DNA from 2 places in the Shewanella sp. FJAT-51649 genome. Region 2 is predicted to be linked to the other one. Evidence: predicted binding sites of a transcription regulator. Region 2 holds the regulator's gene; the other holds the start of a gene.

Region 1 (7,433 bases), 420 kb from region 2:
AACTGTGTGCGGGATCATCAAGCCGACAAAGCCAATGCCGCCACAGGTCGCCACTAAAATCGCGGTGATAAGCGAGCAGAGCAGCAACATATTGAGGCGCAGCTTAGGCACATTCACCCCTAAGGTGTGGGCCGTTTCATCCCCCGCTTGCAGGGCCATAATTTGGCGTTTCCAACCGAGGATAATAAAAAAGCTTAGTAGCACCACTAAAGACGGCAGCACCAGCAGCGACCAACTGGCCTTAGCAAAACTGCCAAGGCTCCAAAATAACACCGATGCGGTAGCCTGCGGGCTGGCAAAGTACAGCAATAAACTGGTTAAGGCGCTAAACATAAAGGAGGTCGCCACCCCAGAGAGCAACATGCGTTCTACCTGACTCTTAAGGCCTAATCCAGCTAACGCCAGCACGATTAGCACCGACAGACTGGCACCAATAAAGGCGCCGAAGGGTAAGCTAAACCACAAGAGCCCAGCAAAAGTCCCTGAACCGCTAAAAATCCCCGAATTGGCGATAGTGCCCGCATTGCCAAACAGGCCAGAACCTGTGAATAGCGTCAGCATGACCACGGCGCCAAAGGAGGCGCCAGAGCTAATGCCGAATAGATAAGGATCGGCAAGGGGATTGCGGGTCACGGTTTGCAGCACGCTGCCCGCCAAGGACAGCCCCGCCCCCGCCACAAAGGCGAGTATAATCCGTGGCAGTCGCAGCTCCATCACAATCCGCTCTGTCATGCTGCTGGTGCTCACGGCCTCATCGGCCATAAACAAGTGACTGAGTTTATTGATAAACACCTGCAGCACATCTAAGAAGCTAATATTGGCCGCACCAAAACTCGCGGCGGCGATGGGGGTAAGCAGGGCAAAACCCGCCAAGCCTAAGATGAGCCATTGCTGACGCGTGAGCGGCGTAAAAATGTGGCTAAAAAAATTCATGGTCACCAGTTTAAGTGTGTCTATCATGGCGTGTTCTCGACGCTCTCATTTTGCAATGCAGCTCTTTGTAAGACCTCGTTTGGCGCGCTAGGGTTATGGCAGGCGCAGGCCACAGGAGGTAGCTCTTGAGCCGAAGCTGCGTGGGAGTCACTCGCCGCGCCCGCTGCATCGCTCTTGGGCTTTTGATAACCATAAAAGTAATTAATCAAGGGGTTACCATGCTGTGGATGGGGCGTCACTTGGGCGCATACTCCAAAGACTTCGGCGATACGTTCCTCGGTTAGAACCTGAGCTGGTGTGCCCATGGCACTCACCTGCCCCTTGTCCAGCAGCAATAAGTGGTCGCACAGGGCGCTGGCTAAATTCAAGTCGTGAATCGAGGCGATTACGCTGATCCCAAGGCTTCGCACTAGCTCTAAGATTTGAATTTGATAGCGGATATCGAGGTGGTTTGTCGGCTCATCTAAAATCAACAATTGCGGCTGCTGCACTATGGCGCGGGCGATCAGGGCGCGTTGCTTCTCGCCGCCGGATAAACGATCGTATTGTTGATGCACTTTATGACTCAGACCGACCTTTTCCAGCGCCTTAGCGATTTTTTCACCATCGCCGCTGGAGTTGGTATCAAACATCCCCTTATGCGGCGTGAGTCCCATGGCAACCAATTGCTCTGTGGTCATGTCGAAGTATTGCGGCGTATCCTGCTGCACCACCGCCACTTTACAGGCAAACGCCTTGGGCGACAGCTCGCTAATATCCTGCGAAAACAAACTGATATGACCTTTGGCAGGGCGAATAAAGCGGTATAAACAGCGCAGCAAACTGGATTTACCCGCGCCGTTGGGGCCTATCAGCCCGAGCATTTCCCCCTGCGGCAAGGCAAAGCTTATCTCCGAGAGGATGGTTTTTCCCTCAATCGCCCAGCTCAGTTGGCTGACCTTAAGTGCCATATTGGCGGAAGTCGCAGCGGGCGCTAAGGGCGCAAGGCTCGATGTGGAGTGCATCACTAACGATTGCTCCCACATGAATATTGATTGGTGTTATCTGTGCCTGCAGCCACTTGGGTTAACAGGGCGAAACTCATTAATGTCATCTTCTGCTCCCTCGAGTTACCCGCTCGAGAACTAAGGCTGCACGCAGCGAAAACAGAAATAGGCAGGTATCCTGACTCGTAGGGAAGACACAAAACGCTTCGACTACTCACAGTTGCGGGTACAGTTCGGGCTACTGACGGGCAGCTCCCCGATTCCCTATTATGTTTGGGTTATCCGGCGCGCTTAAGCACTGTTGCCTTTAAGCAATAGCACTCAATCGCACAAAATTCCCAACACCTATTTCTGCGACCTTTGGGCTTAACGTACTGGGTTCGTTATCTGGCTCAAATGTCAGGGAAAAGCATTATCCTATATCTTGCCCATTAGGCAATGCTGTTTAAATCAGAAAATTTTCATCATCCGATGACTGATGCTTGCAAGCTACTCACAGTGGCCCGATGGCCAGTCTAAACGCCAGTATCTTTTACCTTGCTCATCCTCGAGCACATTAATGGTTACCACCGCCGCCACGGGTAAGGCGAGCTGACTGTAAAAACCTAAGGTTTTCACCGCCCCCAGCGCCCTTGACATCAAGTGGCGAATAACCCCGCCGTGGGTCACCACCCAGATATTGGCTGCAGGTGCACTGGCATTAAACTCCCCATGGGCTTGTTCATCATCCATCGCCAGCAGGGCAAACTCTTTATCAAGGATTTGTGCTATCGCGCCATCGATACGAGCTTCGAAACTTGCCATGGCTTCACCATTAGGCGGCGTCACCTCCCAGGGATTCTGCCAATAGGCCGCCATCCGCTCGCCGTCGCGTTGATATAAGTCATCGAGCAGGCAGCCATCCCAATCGCCGAAGGCTATTTCCTGTAACTCCTCCAGCAGGTTGACCTTGAGCATCGACGGCGCGGGCGCATCTAAACTTATGCCTACAGACGCACTCGAATGCAGCTCAGCCGCAAAGGCCTTGGCAAACTCGGCGCAGCGCCTCGAGGTCGAGCTATAAATGCCGTGGCACACAGTCGCCTGCGCCGCCACCGCCGCCGACATCTGCCGCCAGCCCTTTTCGCTCAGTGGCACATCGACTCGGCCTCGCAAAATCGCCCCGCCCTCGCATTCTCCATGGCGTAACAGTAATAACCTGAGCTGCTTCATCTGATCTTTCCTTTTAGCGTTTTTATCTGCCTTATCTCGCCTATGCTATACCAACTTTAGCCTTGCCCTGACAATCCGATGTCGCGTATTATGGACGTCTATACGTATAAATGTCCAAAATATAACGAACGACATTCAATAATAAAATGCAATTTGTCACCCGATTGCGTACTTTGGACTCAACTTAGCTGTAGTAAAGGTAATCATTTATGGCGATATCTCTCCATCGAGCCAGCCAAACACTGGCAGACATTCGCAACCAGTTGTCAAAGCGCATTCTGATTTTAGACGGCGCCATGGGCACTATGATCCAAGGCTACAAGCTTGAGGAAGAGGATTACCGTGGCGAGCGCTTCAAGGATTGGCATACCGACGTTAAGGGCAATAACGATCTTTTAGTGCTCACGCAGCCACACATTATCAAACAAATTCACATCGACTACCTATTAGCCGGTGCCGATATTATTGAAACCAACACCTTCAACGCCACCACTATCGCCATGGCCGACTACGACATGCAGTCGCTGTCCGCCGAAATTAACCGCGAAGGTGCGCGCCTCGCCCGCGAGGCCTGTGATGAAATCGAGCAAGCCACGGGGAAACCACGTTATGTCGCCGGTGTGTTAGGGCCCACTAACCGTACCTGCTCTATCAGTCCCGATGTTAACGATCCAGGATATCGCAATATCCACTTCGATGAGTTAGTGACCGCTTACTGCGAATCGACCCGCGCCTTAATTGAGGGCGGCGCCGATATCATTATGGTCGAGACCATCTTCGATACCTTAAACGCTAAGGCCGCCTTATTTGCCATAGAAACAGTGTTCGATGAACTCTTTGGGGCAAATTCGCCCGCGCGTTTACCGGTGATGATCTCAGGCACCATTACCGATGCCTCAGGCCGAACCCTTACCGGACAAACCACCGAAGCCTTTTATAACTCCCTTCGCCATATCAAGCCCTTATCCATCGGCCTTAACTGCGCCCTCGGCCCTAAAGAGCTGCGCCCCTACGTTGAAGAACTGTCGCGCATCGCCGAATGTTATGTCTCGGCGCACCCTAACGCGGGCCTGCCAAACGAGTTTGGCGGTTACGATGAAACCCCAGAGGATATGGCGAGCGTTATTCAAGAATGGGCCCGCGAAGGCATGCTCAACATTATCGGCGGCTGCTGTGGTAGCACGCCCGAGCATATTAAGGTTATTCGCGAAGCCGTAGAACCGTTTGCACCACGGGTACTGCCCGAGATCCCCGTCGCCTGCCGTCTCTCGGGTTTGGAACCGCTCACTATCGACGCCCAAACCCTGTTTGTGAACGTGGGCGAACGTACCAACGTGACTGGCTCGGCCAAGTTTTTAAAACTGATCAAAGAAGGTAAGTTCGAGCAGGCGCTCGATGTTGCCCGTGAACAGGTAGAAAGCGGCGCGCAGATCATCGACATCAACATGGACGAAGGCATGCTCGATGGCGTGGAGGTGATGCATAAGTTCTTAAATCTTATCGCCTCTGAGCCGGATATCAGCCGGGTGCCGATTATGATCGACTCCTCTAAGTGGGAGGTAATTGAAGCAGGCCTCAAATGTATTCAAGGCAAGGGCATTGTTAACTCTATCTCCTTGAAGGAAGGCGAAGAAAAGTTTATCGAGCAGGCAACCCTAGTGAAACGCTACGGCGCCGCGGCGATTATTATGGCGTTCGACGAGCAAGGTCAGGCCGACACTAAGGCGCGCAAAGTCGAGATCTGTACCCGCGCCTACCGCGTGCTGGTCGATAAGGTCGGCTTTCCACCCGAAGACATTATCTTCGACCCGAATATCTTCGCCATCGCCACGGGTATCGATGAGCACGATAACTATGCCGTCGATTTTATTGAAGCCATTAAAGAGATTAAGGCCACCCTGCCCCACGCGATGATTTCCGGCGGGGTGTCGAACGTGTCCTTCTCCTTCCGCGGTAACAACCCAGTGCGTGAGGCGATCCACGCGGTATTCCTGTACCACGCGATTAAAGTCGGCATGGACATGGGTATCGTTAACGCGGGTCAGTTAGCGATTTACGATGATATCGACCCCGAGCTTAAGGATAAGGTCGAGAACGTCGTGCTCAACCTGCCTTGCCCAGTTGAAGGCTCAAACAATACCGAGCAATTGCTTGAGATTGCTGAAAAATTCCGTGGCGATGGCTCAAGTGCCGCCAAGAAGGAAGACTTAGAATGGCGCTCATGGCCGGTGAATCAACGTCTCGCCCATGCGCTGGTCAAAGGCATCACCGAATTTATCGACGAAGATACCGAAGCGGCGCGCCAGCTTGCCTCACGACCACTTGATGTGATCGAAGGCCCACTGATGGATGGTATGAATATCGTCGGTGACCTGTTTGGCTCGGGTAAAATGTTCCTGCCACAGGTGGTGAAGTCGGCGCGGGTGATGAAAAAGGCCGTGGCCTACCTCAACCCCTTTATCGAGCAAGAGAAGGTCGAAGGCCAATCTAACGGCAGAATTTTGATGGTCACGGTTAAGGGCGATGTGCACGATATCGGCAAGAATATTGTCGGCGTGGTGCTCGCCTGTAACGGTTTTGAGGTGTTCGACTTAGGCGTGATGGTATCGGTGGAACGCATTCTCGAGGCCGTAAAAGAGCACAATATCGATATTATCGGCATGTCCGGGCTTATCACACCAAGCCTCGATGAGATGGTGCATAATGTGAAAACCTTCCACCGTGAAGGCCTTACCATTCCGGCGATTATCGGCGGCGCCACTTGCTCTAAAATCCATACTGCGGTGAAGATTGCGCCCCATTATCCCCATGGCGCGATTTACATTGCCGACGCCTCGCGCGCCGTGCCTATGGTCAGCAAGCTAGTCAGCAACGAAACTCGCCAAGCGACTATTGATGAGACCTACGCCGAATACGAAGAGATGCGCATTAAGCGTTTATCGCAAACCAAGCGTAAGGAAATCGTCTCGCTAGAGGCTGCCCGCGAAAACCGCTGTCAGCACGACTGGGCAAACTACACCCCGTTCAAACCCAATGTGCTGGGTCGCCAAGTGTTTGAAGACTATCCATTAACCGACTTAGTCGACCGTATCGACTGGACGCCCTTCTTCCGCGCCTGGGAGCTGCACGGCCATTACCCCGAGATCTTAACCGACAAAGTGGTGGGCGTTGAGGCGCAAAAGCTGTTCGCCGATGGTCAGGCGATGCTTAAAAAAATCATCGACGAAAAATGGCTCACCGCCAAGGGCGTGATTGGGCTATTCCCCGCCAATACCGTCGGCTTCGATGATATTGAGCTCTATACCGACGAGACTCGCACCGAAGTCGAAATGACCACCCATCACCTGCGGATGCAGCTTGAGCGTGTGGGCAACGATAACTTCTGTCTGGCCGACTTTGTGGCGCCAAAGGACAGTGGCGTTGCCGACTATATGGGCGGCTTTGCGGTCACCGCTGGCCATGGTATCGACGAGCATATTGCCCGCTTTGAGGCCAACCACGATGACTACAACGCCATTATGCTCAAATGCTTAGCCGACCGTCTGGCCGAAGCCTTTGCCGAGCGGATGCACGAGCGCGTACGTAAGGAATTCTGGGGTTATGCCGCCGATGAGCAGCTCGATAACGAAGCCTTAATTCGCGAGAAATACAAAGGGATCCGTCCCGCACCGGGTTACCCCGCCTGCCCGGATCACACCGAAAAAGGCCTGTTGTGGGAACTGTTAAAGCCGAATGAAACCATCGACTTAAACATTACCGAAAGCTACGCCATGTTCCCCACCGCCGCGGTATCCGGCTGGTACTTTGCCCACCCGAAATCCCGCTACTTCGGCGTGACCAATATTGGCCGCGATCAGGTGGAGGATTACGCTAAGCGTAAGGGGATGACAGTAAGTGAAACGGAGAAGTGGCTAGCGCCAGTGTTGGATTATGACCCTGAATAATCAGGATCGGACTTACGCTAACGCGGTTTGAGATCTAAGATCGGTCTTGCGACCGAAAAGGTCGTGGAATTCCATTCCACACCAGGGCAAGAAGGGGATCAACAGCAATCCCCCTCTTGCATCTCCCCTTGCCGCCCCTAGCGAAGTTACATGCATTAGAGACTAGCCTTGGTCTTATGGATAAATTGCTATCGCTTCCGATGGTACATCCTGTACCCCGAAAGCTAGCTCGGCATCCATGCCGAGACTCACGCAATTTATTCCAAAGCCCCGCGGCAACTTCGCAGGGGATAGGTGAACTTCTGTAGCATTAGAGTTAACTTTCACATTCAAAAAGCTATGCATATACAGTGTTTAT
Region 2 (7,433 bases):
GCTGTTTTTAGTCTCTGGTTTATCGGCGGGCGCGGCGGCTAATGCGGTGCTGGCGCTGGTGATGTTCAAGACCGATAGCCACGACAAGACCTTAGCTAAAATGCATGGCTTAGAGCTGCCAGTGATGGCCATCGAAATCATGTTCCTGTTTATGTTGTTCTGCGCCTTGTACTTTAAGGGCGGTGCGGCAGCTGCGGCGCTGGCATCACTCACCTCTGGCGTGTGGGCGAGCGTATTCTGGATTGGCGTGGTCGGGATTGGTTTTGGTATTCCACTGCTGTTTATGCTGTTGCCTGCCGCGACTCGCCATAGCAAGGGCGCGATGATCATGGTGGCCTGCGCCAGCTTAACCGGCGTGTTAGCCCTGAGACACTTTATTGTGTATGCGGGACAAAGTTATCTAAGTTAGTGCTCTGGTTAACGGTAATATCGATGGGATAAGTCACACATCCCCTGCAAGCAAAAAGCACCGATTATCGGTGCTTTTTTATGGCTGTGATTGGCAGCGATTGGAAGGGGGTTATTGCGGTAATTATTGCGGCAATAGCTCAATCACTGATTTCACCGTAAGCACTAAGGCGCTGATAGCGCAGAGGGCTAAGGTTGCCATCTTGGTCTTGTGTTTATCCACATTCCCCACCAGTTTGCCCGCCACTAAATAGCCTAAAAAGACCGAGGGCAGCAGCATCAGGGATAACCATAAATGCTTAACTTCGAGTAGGCCCGTCACCCCAAGAATGACTAGGGCTATGGTCGAGCTGAAGATAAAGAAGGCCGAGAGTGCGGCGCGAAATTTTGAGGCATCCTTACCCGCTAACAAAATCGCCATCGGCGGACCACCAATGGCGGCAATATTACCGAAGATCCCCGATACCACGCCCGCGCCAAACAGAGTCGCTTTATTCACTGGCAGGCTGAATTTATACAGGCTCAGCACCACGGCGACCGCCACAATGCCAGCAATCGCCAGACCAAGAATCGGCTGCGGCGCAAAGAGCAACAGGCTGGCACCGATAAAACCTCCGGGCACTCGACCAATCAGCGCATATTGCAAGCCGTTGAATTCTAAATGGCCGCGCTCACGCAGTAGGGTGAGCAGGGCGATGGAAAAACCCATCACAATCACTGGGGCTGGCACTAATTCGGGGTCGACAATATACAGCAGCGGACTCGCCACCACAGCAAGACCAAAGCCAATCAGACTCTGGGTGAGGGCACCTAAAAACACAATCACAGACGCAATGGCGAGCGTTTGTGGATCTATCAAGGAGAACATAGGATTCCATCAAAAACAAAATAGGGATCGTTACTCTAACCCATCAGGCAAGATGAGTATTAACGATCCCTAATAATTAGTTACGGCAGGATTATGGACGCCTGAGCGTTATTCCATATCTTCCCACTCGATCCCCATTTCGTCCATCAACCGTTTCGCTTCGGCGGGAATGCTGTCTGGGCTATCTTTCGACAGATCGGCATCATTAGGCAGAGGCTGGCCGGTGTAGGCATGCAAAAATGCTTCACACAAGAGTTCGCTATTGGTGGCGTGGCGCAGGTTGTTCACCTGACGACGGGTACGTTCATCCGTGAGGACTTTTAGCACTTTGAGCGGAATAGACACAGTAATTTTCTTTACTTGTTCATTCTTCTTGCCATGTTCAGCATAGGGGCTGATGTATTCCCCATTCCATTCAGTCATTGACTCACCTGTTATAACGCTAAATTCGGGGCAGATTTTAAACCCTTACAGATAACAGTCAAATTATTGCTACTATTTCTTAGTGATTGCAAACAGATTTCTTTATGTTTAGACGTCTAAACGTCTTAACGCCTATTGACGATGCCACTGGGCTTAGGTACATTTAGACGTCCAGACATCTCTTTGCGAACTTAGGAGTTCCCGATGACCGCAGGCAAATTAGTGACCGAACGTCAATTAGCCACATTAGCAGTGCGTCAGGGTATCGAAAGCGATACTCAGTATGGCGCTGTGGTGCCGCCAATTTACCTGTCGACGAATTACGCCTTCGATGGTCATAAAAATCCTCGCGAATTTGATTACAGCCGTTCCGGCAATCCTACCCGCAGCATCTTAGGTGATGCCCTAGCTAAGCTGGAAAAGGGCGCAACTGGTGTGGTGACTTGCACAGGCATGGCGGCCATTACCTTAGTGACTACGTTGCTCGGCCCCGATGATTTATTGGTGGTGCCCCACGATTGCTACGGCGGTTCTTACCGTTTATTCACTAACTTGGCTAAAAAGGGCCAATTTAAACTGCTGGTGGTCGATCAAACCGACGCCCAAGCGCTTGAGCAAGCCATCGCCCAGCAACCTAAGATGGTGTGGATTGAAACCCCTTCTAATCCTCTGCTGCGAGTCGTCGATATCGAAGCTATCGCGAAGGCGAGCCACGCCGTGGGCGCTTTAGTTGTGGTGGACAACACTTTCCTCTCGCCAATTTTGCAGCAACCACTATTACTGGGTGCCGATATCGTTATCCACTCCACCACTAAGTACATCAATGGTCACAGCGATGTGGTGGGAGGCGCAGTGATCGCCAAAGATCCTCAACTCGGTGAGACCTTACATTGGTGGTCGAACACCTTAGGCTTAACGGGGTCAGCTTTCGATAGTTATCAAACCCTGCGTGGTCTGCGTACCTTAGCCGTGCGTATTCGTGAGCACCAAAGCAATGCCCAGCGTATTGTGGACGTGCTGACGAGCAGCCCTGTGGTGAGCAAAGTGTATTACCCAGGCCTTGCGGATCACCCCGGCCATGCCATTGCTGCCAAGCAACAAAAAGGCTTTGGCGCTATGCTGAGTTTTGAGCTTAAGGGCGGCGAGGCCGAAGTGGTCGCCTTTTTAGATGCCTTAAGTTTATTCAGCGTGGCCGAGAGCTTAGGTGGCGTTGAGAGTCTTGTGGCCGTGCCCGCGACTATGACCCACAGGGCGATGGAGCCCCAAGCGCGTTATGAAGCTGGCATTAAAGACACCCTATTACGTTTGTCGGTTGGTATTGAAGATGCCGACGACTTAGTTGCAGATATTCAAGCAGGATTGGCCGCCGTCGCGGCTTGTCAGTAGAGGAATTCGAGATGGCACGTTGTCACTTACATAAATTTGGTGGTTCCAGCTTAGCCGATGCCGATTGTTATCGCCGAGTCGCCCATATTCTGTTAACCCATGGTCATAGTGATGATCTGGTGGTGGTGTCTGCCGCGGGTAAAACCACTAACTTTTTATATAAATTATTGTCCCTGCGCGATAGCAACCAATTATGGCAGGAAGAGTTACAAGTCCTTATCAGCTATCAGCAAGGCTTGATTGAGCAGCTGTTATCCAATGAGCAAGCGCGGGATCTGCGTGAGCGTTTAACCACGGATAAGGCCCAGTTAATCAGTCTATTATCTTTAGATTCCCGTAACGATTACCAAATTAGCCATGTAGTGAGCTTTGGTGAACGTTGGTCGGCGCGCTTAATGGCGGCGCTGCTGCGTGAATCGGGTGTAGCAGCAAGCCACGTGGATGCCTGTTCGATTCTCGTGGCCGACGAGGCCGCCGTACCGCAAATTCGTGTGCAAGAATCCCGTACCAAAGTGCAAACCTTACTGGCCGCGCATCCTAACGAGCGTTTAGTGATCACTGGTTTTATCTGCGCCAACGAGCGTGGCGATACCTTGCTATTGGGTCGCAATGGCTCTGACTTTAGCGCCAGCCTAATTGCCAGCCTTGCCGACATTGAACGTGTGACCATTTGGACCGACGTTGAAGGGGTCTTTAACGCCGATCCGAATAAGATCAACGATGCGAAATTACTCAAGAGCATGTCCCTCGCCGAAGCCGACCGCTTGGCGCGTTTAGGCTCGCCAGTATTACATTCACGCACCTTGCAGCCGCTGTTTAACACTGAGGTGAGCCTGGCCGTGCGCTCAAGCTACGCCTCCCATACCGACTTTACCCTGATAGCGCCGCACAGTTCCTCGGCGAGTGCGCCCGTGGTGACTAACCTGAATGCCGTGGTGTTATTTGGCTTTAAGATCGCGGGCGATGTGGCCAGTCTGCTTGAGCAATTAGTCGAGGCAGGGTTAACGCCACTGGCCCATTGGGTATCGGCGCATCAACGACTCGAACTTGCCTATACCGCTGAAAACCAAAAACAAGTACAAAAGTTATTGGATGCACAGGCCGAAGCCCTCGGCATTAAAGATCTGCAAATTAATACCGAACTCGGTTTAGTGGCGCTTGTGAGTGCCGACGCCGAGCATTATCGCCGCAGTTTTGCCCGTTTACTGAGCCGCGACGCTAAGCCCTTGTTCAGTGGTGACTTAAGTCTGGTGACCTTAGTGCCACAGTCGCAGGTTAATCTGCTGACGCAAAAAGTGCATCGCCGCTGCGCTGGTCCACGTAAACGCATTGGCGTATTGCTGCTGGGCGTAGGCAATATTGGCGAGGCGTGGGTGAAGCTGTTTAAGTCAGTTTCTCCCTCGTTAAATCAAGAGCTTGAAGCGCGTGTCGAACTCGTCGGTTTAGTGAGTTCCAGCAAAGCCCTGATCAAATCAACGGCTGTGGATTTGGAAAACTGGCAACAGGAATTCGATGCCGAGGCAACACCTTGGCAATATGAACACTTATTCGAACAATTAGAACAACTTAACTGCGACGAACTGATTGCATTAGACATCAGTGCCAGCGCCAGTTTAACCCTACAATACCCAGAGTTTTTCGAGCGCGGCATCCATATGGTCAGCGCGAACAAGCTAGCGGGTTCTGGCCCGCTGCCGTTCTACCGTGAGCTGAAGGAACAACTCGGTTATCGCCGTCTATTCTGGCGTTATAACGCCAGCTGCGGCGCGGGTTTACCTATTCAACACGCCTTAAACGATCTGCGTAATAGTGGCGATACGGTTGAGGCCGTCGGTGGGATTTTCTCTGGCACCCTGTGTTGGTTATTCGAGAAATACGATACCAGCAAACCCTTCTCGGAATTAGTGGTTGAAGCGCGTGGTTTAGGCATTACCGAACCCGATCCCCGCGACGATCTTTCGGGCCGCGATATGCAGCGCAAGCTGCTGATTTTAGCCCGTGAAATCGGTCTGGAAATCGAGCTTGAGGATATTGAGCTGCGCTCCTTAGTGCCAGCCCATTTAGCGGATATTCCACTGGAGCAATTCCTTGCCCGTATCGGTGAGCTAGATGATGAATTGCAGCAACAATATGGCGCGGCGGCCGAGCAAAACAAGGTACTGAGATATGTCGCCTCCTTGGACAATAGCGGTGCGGCACTAAAAGCCGAGGTGGGATTACAGTGGATTGATGCGAATCATCCCTACGCTAACCTGACGCCTGGGGACAATGTGTTTGTGATCCGCTCAGCTTTCTACCAAGGTAATCCGCTGATTATCCGTGGACCGGGTGCGGGCCGTGAGGTAACTGCCGCGGCGGTGCAATCGGATCTGACCCAGATCTGTCGCGATCTTCTGCAAGAATAGTGATAAATCCAGACACTTGAAGAACTTAAACCCCGTATCTTCAAGTTGATTTGGCCTATATTCATAGACTTAAAGGACTCATTCGAGTCCTTTTTTGTTGGCTAAAATTAGGTCTAGGATCTAAGTGGCAAACAAGGGATAAGAAAATGCCGATAAGGGGGATTTTTTGGCTTGACTTAACCGTCAGTTTCTCTAGTATATGGACATATAGACGTCCAAACGTCCATACGGATTAAACTACTGCATCAATAAGTCGTACCAGCGCGATGGAGCGTCGCACTCGGGCGGTTGAGGAAATACACATGGCTTTTCATCACGCACAACATTCACATTCGCTAAACCAAAGTTTGTCTGAACTTAATGGCGATATTAATGTTTCTTTTGAGTTTTTCCCGCCATCAACCCCCGAAATGGAACAGATCCTGTGGAACTCTATTCGCCGTTTAGAGCCGCTGAATCCTAAGTTTGTTTCAGTGACCTATGGTGCAAACTCGGGCGTGCGTGACCGCACCCATGGCGTGATTGAACGTATTCAAAAAGAAACCAATCTGGTTGCCGCACCGCATTTAACCTTAGTGGATGCCAGCGACGAAGAATTGTTAGATCTGGCGAAGCATTACTGGAAATCGGGGATCCGCGACATAGTGGCTCTGCGTGGCGATTTGCCTGCGGGCAGCCCAAAACCAACTCGCTTTGCGGCGGATTTAGTGCGCTTACTGCGCTCAGTGGCCGACTTTGATATTTCGGTCGCCGCTTACCCAGAAGTGCATCCAGATGCGGCTAATGCTCAGGCCGATTTGATTAACCTCAAGCGTAAAATCGATGCCGGTGCGAGCCGTGCTATTACCCAGTTTTTCTTCGATGTTGAATCTTACCTGCGTTTTCGCGACCGCTGCGTTGCGGCGGGAATTGATGTCGAAATCGTCCCCGGCATTTTGCCTGTGACCAACTTTACCCAGTTAAAACGTTTCGCGGGCATGACCAATGTTAGCCTGCCGAGCTGGTTGCATAAGCAGTTCGATGGCCTTGAAAATGATGCTGGAACCCGTCAGCTGGTGGGCGCTAACGTGGCGATCGATATGGTCAAAGTGTTATCCCGTGAAGGTGTTAAAGATTTCCACTTCTACACCCTCAACCGCGCCGAGCTGACCTATGCGATTTGCCATACCTTAGGGGTTCGCCCAAAGGCGGTATAACGCAGTCAACATCCATAAAAAACGCCGCTATTTAGCGGCGTTTTGTTTTTGGCTAATTCCTAAATCCTAAATCTTAAATTGGGAGAGCAGAGTCGTTAAGCGCATTGAAAGCTGCGCCAGTTCATCACCCGCCCGTGCGGTTTGCACGGCACTCTCGGTCGCGTTGGTCGCAATATCATTAATATTATTGACGTTTTTATTAATTTCCGCCGAAACGGCGCACTGCTCATTGGCGGCACTGGCGATTTGAATGTTCATTTGGCTGATGGTAGATACCGCTTGGGTAATGGCCTCGAGGGCAGAACCCGCCTCATGCACCAGTGATACGCAGCTCTGTGTAGTGGTCGTGCTGGTATTCATGCTACTGACCGTGGCCTTGGCACTCTGTTGCAACGTTTCTATCATCTGCTGAATTTCTGTGGTGGAAGCCTGAGTACGGCTGGCGAGTGTGCGTACCTCATCCGCCACCACGGCAAAACCACGGCCTTGTTCTCCGGCACGGGCGGCCTCAATCGCCGCATTGAGGGCGAGTAAGTTGGTTTGATCGGCAATATTGCGGATAACGACTAATACCGAATCAATTTGCGTGGTATTGCGCTCTAGCTCGTTAATGGCATTGGCGGCCTGGGCAATTTCATTGGCGAGCAAGCTAATGGTCGATATGACTTTTTCGACCAATAGTTTGCCCTGCTCGGTAGACTCGCTGGCATGGGTTGCAGCATCGGCGGCGTCGGTGGCATTGTGGGC

Evidence for each region. Region 2 encodes MetJ, which represses methionine synthesis genes. Its sites were predicted from a motif close to TAGACGTCTAGACGTCTA; they were not measured.
Region 1: a site for MetJ is predicted at 3,223-3,240, ahead of metH (methionine synthase). Genes of this name have one in related genera too.

What each region holds. Positions count from the first base shown of each region.
Region 1 is NZ_CP080411.1:3,758,662-3,766,094, forward strand. It holds gene K0H59_RS16595 (iron ABC transporter permease) at 1-960, opposite strand, end outside; gene K0H59_RS16600 (ABC transporter ATP-binding protein) at 957-1,937, opposite strand; cobalamin riboswitch at 2,070-2,229, opposite strand; gene K0H59_RS16605 (histidine phosphatase family protein) at 2,409-3,131, opposite strand; gene metH (methionine synthase) at 3,341-7,075, shown strand.
Region 2 is NZ_CP080411.1:4,177,007-4,184,439, reverse strand. It holds gene nrfD (NrfD/PsrC family molybdoenzyme membrane anchor subunit) at 1-409, shown strand, start outside; gene K0H59_RS18290 (sulfite exporter TauE/SafE family protein) at 533-1,276, opposite strand; gene metJ (met regulon transcriptional regulator MetJ) at 1,385-1,699, opposite strand; gene metB (cystathionine gamma-synthase) at 1,922-3,085, shown strand; gene K0H59_RS18275 (bifunctional aspartate kinase/homoserine dehydrogenase II) at 3,097-5,490, shown strand; gene metF (methylenetetrahydrofolate reductase) at 5,793-6,686, shown strand; gene K0H59_RS18265 (methyl-accepting chemotaxis protein) at 6,753-7,433, opposite strand, start outside.